Regions from separate parts of the uncultured Frigoribacterium sp. genome, predicted to be linked through region 1. Evidence: predicted binding sites of a transcription regulator. Region 1 holds the regulator's gene; the other holds the start of a gene.

Region 1 (3,361 bases):
GCGACGAGCAGCACCGCTCGCGGCACAACCTGTCGTACTGGCAGGGCCACGACTGGTGGGGCGTCGGCCCGGGCGCGCACAGCCACGTCGGCGGCGTCCGCTGGTGGAACGTGAAGCACCCGGCCGCCTACGGCCAGCGCATGGCCGCGGGGGAGTCCCCGGGGGCCGGCCGCGAGACCCTCGACGCCGAGACGCGCCGGGTCGAGCGGGTGCTGCTCGCGGTCCGGATGCGCGAGGGGCTGCCCACGTCCGACCTCGATCCCGAGGGCCGCGCGGCCGTGGCGGGTCTGATCGCGGACGGCTGGGTCGAGGGCCGCGAGGCGCTGGCCGGTCGCGTCGTCCTCACGCGCACGGGGCGGCTCATGGCCGACGCGGTGGTCCGCCGGCTGCTCCCGGTCTGAGGGCCGACGCGACCCGAGTCGACGCCGGACGCGGTCGGGACGACGCGAGGCGCGCCTCCCGGCCGGGAGACGCGCCTCGACGAGCGTGCCGGCGGGCTACGCCTTGATGAACTCGATGCTCAACGGGTACTTGTAGTACTCGCCGCGGTTGGCGGCGAGGGCCGCGATGATCCCGAAGACGATCACGACGATCGCCGCGGCGAGCGTGATCAGCACGCCGATGCCGAGGAACGACGTGGCGCCTCCGATGACGTACGCGATGACCATCGTGATCTGGAAGTTCAGTGCGACGCGGCTGTGCTCGCGGACGAACGGGCCGCGGTCCTTGAGCACGAGGTAGCCGACCAGGGGCGCGACGAAGCTGAGCAGGATGCCGCCCACGTGGATCAGCGTGGCCCAGAGCTTCTCGTCCTCGGGGCGGAGGGGCTGCGGCGCCTGAGGCGCGCCGTAGCCGGGCTGCTGGCCGTAGCCGGGCTGACCGGGCTGCTGGCCGTAGCCGGGCTGGCCCTGACCGGGCTGCTGGCCCCAGCCGGAGCCCTGCGGGTCGTTCGGCTGGGAGGGAGGGGTGTCGGTCATCTGCTCACCTGTTCGTCGTCGTGGGCCCGACCGGGTCGAGGCGAACGGGCGCATCGCGGTGGTCGGTGCTGGCCGCCCGGCCGGACGAGGTGGTCCGGCGGGCGTCACGGCGAGCATAGGGCAGGAGGTACGGGTCGAGTAGGCCTCGCGGGCCGCGTGACGTAGGATTGGCAGTCTGGCAGGACGAGTGCCAGCGAGCTCGGGTCGTCGTCGTGACGCGCCCCGCCGCCGGCCGTGCGAGAGGGAGGTGCGTCGTGGTCTCGGAACGTGGTCTCGAGGTGCTGCGCGTCATCGTGCGCGACTATGTCGCGTCCCGCGAGCCCGTGGGCTCGAAGTCGATCGTCGAGCGTCACCACTTCGGCGTCTCGGCCGCCACGATCCGCAACGACATGGCGCTCCTCGAAGAAGAAGAGCTGATCGCGGCGCCGCACACCTCGTCGGGTCGGGTGCCGACCGACAAGGGCTACCGCCTCTTCGTCAACCACCTCGCCGACCTGCGTCCGCTGAGCAGCGCGCAGCGGCAGGCGATCGAGACGTTCCTCGGGGACTCGGCCGACCTCGACGAGGTCCTCGGCCGCACGGTCCGCCTCCTGTCCCAGCTGACGAACCAGGTGGCGCTGGTCCAGTACCCCTCGTTCTCGCGGGCGCGCGTGCGACACGTCGAGCTGGTCAGTCTGGCCGAGCGGCGCGTCATGACCGTGCTCATCACCGACACGGGCCAGGTCGAGCAGCGGCTCGTCGAGCTGCCCGTCGTCGTCGACGACGAGTTCCTCGCCGAGCTCCGGCGTGCGCTCAACGGGGCGGTGGGCGGCACCGAGCTGAGCGCGGCCGCCGCGCTGCTCGGCGACCTGCACGAGGGCTTCCGCCCGGAGCAGGCCGTCGTGGTCGGCGTCGTCGTCGCCAGCCTGGTCGAGCAGCTCGCCGCCGGGCGTCAGGAACGCCTCGTGATGGCCGGCGCGGCCAACCTCGTGCGCACCGGCGACGACTTCAGCGGCGACCTCTACCCCGTCCTCGAGGCGATCGAGCAGCAGGTGGCCCTGCTGCGTCTCTTCGGCGAGATGCAGCTCGACGCGGTCGACGTCGCCGCGAGCATCGGGCGGGAGAACGCCTCCTTCGGCCTCTCCCAGGCGTCCGTGCTCGCGAGCGGGTACACCTCGACGGGCAGCGAGGTCGCGCGCCTCGGCGTGCTCGGCCCGATGCGCATGGACTACTCGACCAACATGGCCGCCGTGCGTGCGGTGGCCCGCTACCTGTCGTCGCTGCTCTCCGAGCGCTGACGACCCGCACCTCCCCGGCCCTGCGCGACCGCGCCGTGCCCCCTGACCAGCCCCCACGAGACCACCCCCAGACACCAGAGGCAGACGAGAACAAGTGGCAGATCATTACGACGTGCTCGGAGTCGACCGGTCGGCGACGCCCGACGAGATCAAGAAGGCGTACCGCAGGCTCGCGCGCGAGCTGCACCCGGACGTCAATCCCAGCCCCGAGGCCTCCGAGCGCTTCAAGGACGTCACGCACGCCTACGACGTGCTGAGCGACCCGCAGCAGCGCGAGCGCTACGACCTCGGCCCGCAGGCCGGGTTCGGCGGCGGGGGCGGCGGCGCGGCGGGCTTCGGCGACATCTTCGACGCGTTCTTCGGAGGCGGCGGAGGCGGCGGCCAGCGACAGGGCCCGCGGTCGCGTCGCGAGCGCGGCCAGGACGCCCTGCTGCGCCTCGAGGTCGACCTCGAGGAGATCGTCTTCGGCACGACACGCGACATCGAGGTCGACACGGCCGTGCTCTGCGAGACCTGCAACGGGTCGTGCTGCGCGCCCGGCACCTTGCCCCAGACCTGCGACATCTGCCACGGCTCCGGCCAGATCCAGCGGACCGTCCGGTCGCTGCTCGGCAACGTCATGACGTCGAGCCCCTGCGGCACCTGCCGCGGCTACGGCACGGTCATCCCGAACCCGTGCCCCACCTGCCAGGGCCAGGGCCGGGTCCGCGCACGGCGCACCATCCCCATCGACATCCCGGCGGGCGTCGACACGGGCATCCGGCTGCAGCTGCCCAGCCAGGGCGAGGTCGGTCAGGCCGGCGGGCCCAACGGCGACCTCTACCTCGAGGTCAAGGTGCGCCACCACGACATCTACAGCCGCGACGGCGACGACCTGCTCGCGACGCTCGAGGTGCAGATGGCCGACGCCATCCTGGGCACCGAGACGACCCTGCACGCCCTCGACGGCGAGGTCGAGATCGAGCTCAAGGCCGGCACCCAGAGCGCCGACGTCATCACGATCCGTGACCGGGGCATCACGAAGCTCCGGGGCACCGGGCGGGGCGACCTGAAGATCGGCATCCAGGTCGTGACGCCGACCAAGCTCAGCCACAAGGAGCGAGAGCT
Region 2 (3,361 bases), on a different contig from region 1:
GTGCCGGTCGTCGTGCCCGACGGCGTGCCCCCGGACGAGTCGTTCGCCGTGCTCGCCCTCGACGGGCGTGCGCTGGCGGTGGGGGACGCCCACGGCACCCGCCTGTGGACGACCGGCTGACGGCGACGAGCCGACCGGCCGAACCGCCCCGCGCCTCCCCGGCTGCTCCGCCGCCCGCCCCTAAGCTGGCCGGGACCGAGAGGGCGGGCAGTGAGCGACGAGGGCAGCGGCAGCGGGGACGTGCGCACGAGCGCGCTGTCCGAGCGCGACCGTGCCCTGCTCGACTTCGAGCAGCGTGCCCCGTCCTCGCCAGGACAGAAGGAGGCGGCGGTGCGTCGCGAGCTCGGCCTCACGACCGCGCGCTATCAGCAGATGCTCGGCTCCCTCCTCGACAGACCTGCTGCACTTGCCTACTCGCCCATGCTCGTGGGGAGGCTCCTGCGACTGCGCGAGGAGCGCTCGCGGGCGAGGGCCGCCCGCTCGTTCGGGCCGACCGACCGCTGACCCACACGGAAGACCGACACCACACCATGGCGAAACACCCCCGCGACCGATTCGACGAGGTGCCCGGCGACCTGCAGAGGGTCGGGGCCCACCGAGCCGTGGCGCGGCGAGGTCGCGGCTGGGTCGTCTTCGCGTGGTGCGCCCTCGCGGTCGGCGTCTTCGTCGGCGCGGGCGTCGTGTACCTCGGCGTCGCGAACGACAGCTTCCAGTTCGTCTCGCCGACCTCCGACGAGACGGCCGAGGCCGGGTCGGAGACGCCGGCCGACGACGCGACGGACGGGACCGCCGCCCCGACGACGCCGGCCGAGACCGTCGCCCCCGCCGACCCGGCGTCCGTCGACCCCGACGTCACCACGATCACCGTGCTCAACGGCACGACGACGAGCGGGCTCGCGAGCCGCGCGTCGCTGGCCCTCGCCGAGACCGGCTGGACCGTGGCCGGTCAGGGCAACGCCGACGGCACCGTGCCCACGACGATCGTCTACTACGCCGACGCGGCCGACGAGGCCGTGGCCCTCGGCGTGGCCCGCGACCTCGGCACGACCACGGTCGAGCTGAGCGACGCGTTCCCCGACTCGTCGGTGACCGCGGTGCTGGGGGCGGACTACACGCCCTGAGGCGCGCCTCCTCGTTGCCGTCCCGTTGCGGTCGTGTTGCCGCCCCGTTGCGGAACGTGTGAATTCGTCACTTCTAGCGGGTTAACCCTGCGCCGAGGCCTTCTGCGGGCTGGTGCGCCCTGGCTAGCATCTGGTCCCGGCACTGGCACCACCGCACGCGCCGCACCAGAGCACAGCAAGGGGAACGACACCATGGCACAGGGCACCGTCAAGTGGTTCAACGCGGAGAAGGGCTACGGCTTCATCACCGTGACGGACGGCGGACAGGACGTCTTCGTCCACTACTCCGCCATCGACATGAACGGCTACAAGGTCCTCGAGGAGGGCCAGGCGGTCGTCTTCGAGGTCGGCACGGGCGACAAGGGGCCGCAGGCGGAGAGCGTCCGTCCGGCCTGACCCCTGCAGGGCGTCACGAGGTGCGGGGCTCACTTGCACTCCATAGGTGAGAGTGCCAGAATCGTCCTTGGCACTCGCCGCTGGTGAGTGCCAATGCTTCTGCTTCATGACGTCCGGGAGGGACGAGGAAACACATGGCTAAGATCATTGCTTTTGACGAAGAGGCCCGTCGTGGCCTCGAGCGCGGCCTGAACATCCTGGCCGACGCGGTGAAGGTCACGCTCGGCCCGCGCGGCCGCAACGTCGTGCTCGAGAAGAAGTGGGGCGCCCCCACAATCACGAACGACGGCGTCTCCATCGCCAAGGAGATCGAGCTCGACGACCCGTTCGAGAAGATCGGTGCCGAGCTCGTCAAGGAGGTCGCCAAGAAGACGGACGACGTCGCCGGCGACGGCACCACCACCGCCACCGTGCTCGCCCAGGCGCTCGTCCGTGAGGGCCTCCGCAACGTCGCCGCAGGCGCCGACCCCATCTCGCTGAAGCGCGGCATCGAGAAGGCCGCCGCCGCCGTCTCGGCCCAGCTCCTCGCCGACGCGAAGGACATCGAGACCAAGGAGCAGATCGCGGCCACCGCCTCGATCTCCGCCGCCGACCCCACCATCGGCGCGCTCATCGCCGAGGCCATCGACAAGGTCGGCAAGGAGGGCGTCGTCACCGTCGAGGAGTCGAACACCTTCGGCACCGAGCTCGAGCTGACCGAGGGCATGCGCTTCGACAAGGGCTACCTGTCGCAGTACTTCGTGACCGACCCCGAGCGCCAGGAGGCCGTCTTCGAGGACGCCTACGTGCTCATCGTCAACTCGAAGATCTCGAACATCAAGGACCTCCTCCCCGTCGTCGACAAGGTGATCCAGAGCGGCAAGCAGCTGCTCATCATCGCCGAGGACGTCGACGGCGAGGCGCTGGCGACCCTGGTCGTCAACAAGATCCGCGGCATCTTCAAGTCGGTCGCCGTCAAGGCCCCCGGCTTCGGCGACCGTCGCAAGGCCCAGCTGCAGGACATCGCCATCCTCACCGGTGGCCAGGTCATCGCCGAGGAGGTCGGTCTCAAGCTCGAGAACGCGACGCTCGACCTGCTCGGCCGTGCTCGCAAGGTCGTCATCACCAAGGACGAGACGACCATCGTCGAGGGCGCCGGCGACCCCGAGCAGATCGCGGGCCGTGTCCGTCAGATCCGCTCCGAGATCGAGGCGACCGACAGCGACTACGACCGCGAGAAGCTCCAGGAGCGCCTCGCCAAGCTCGCCGGCGGCGTCGCCGTCATCAAGGCCGGCGCGGCCACGGAGGTCGAGCTCAAGGAGCGCAAGCACCGCATCGAGGACGCCGTCCGCAACGCGAAGGCAGCCGTCGAGGAGGGCATCGTCGCCGGTGGTGGCGTGGCCCTCATCCAGGCCGGCAAGACCGCTCTCGCCGAGCTGCACCTCGAGGGCGACGAGGCGACCGGTGCGAACATCGTGCGCGTCGCCATCGACGCTCCGCTGAAGCAGATCGCCTTCAACGCGGGCATGGAGCCCGGCGTCGTCGCCGACAAGGTCCGCAGCCTGCCCGTCGGACACGGCCTGAACGCCGCGACCGGCGAGTACGTCGACATGATCGCCGCCGGCATCATCGACCCGGCCAAGGTGACCCGCTCTGCCCTGCAGAACGCCGCCTCCATCGCTGGTCTGTTCCTCACCACCGAGGCCGTCGTCGCCGACAAGCCCGAGCGCAACCCGGCCCCGGCCGGCGACCCCTCGGGCGGCATGGACTTCTAGTCCACGACCGCGCCAGTCACACCGCAAGGGCGGCTCTCCTCCGGGGGAGCCGCCCTTCGGCGTTCGTGCGTGCGTGTGTGTGCGCGTGCG

What was found. Region 1 encodes HrcA, which represses chaperone genes, less so after heat shock. Its sites were predicted from a motif close to TTNGCACTCGNNNNNNNCGAGTGCNAA; they were not measured.
Region 2: groL (chaperonin GroEL) is a predicted target of HrcA. The motif match lies at 1,585-1,611, and genes of this name have one in related genera.

The regions. Positions count from the first base shown of each region.
Region 1 is NZ_CAUPYL010000018.1:16,355-19,715, reverse strand. It holds gene hemW (radical SAM family heme chaperone HemW) at 1-401, shown strand, start outside; gene RWM17_RS03655 (DUF4870 domain-containing protein) at 498-977, opposite strand; gene hrcA (heat-inducible transcriptional repressor HrcA) at 1,232-2,254, shown strand; gene dnaJ (molecular chaperone DnaJ) at 2,349-3,361, shown strand, end outside.
Region 2 is NZ_CAUPYL010000086.1:238-3,598, forward strand. It holds partial or broken gene RWM17_RS08565 (DUF2332 family protein) at 1-120, shown strand, start outside; gene RWM17_RS08570 (DUF3263 domain-containing protein) at 211-504, shown strand; gene RWM17_RS08575 (LytR C-terminal domain-containing protein) at 531-1,121, shown strand; gene RWM17_RS08580 (cold-shock protein) at 1,314-1,517, shown strand; gene groL (chaperonin GroEL) at 1,652-3,271, shown strand.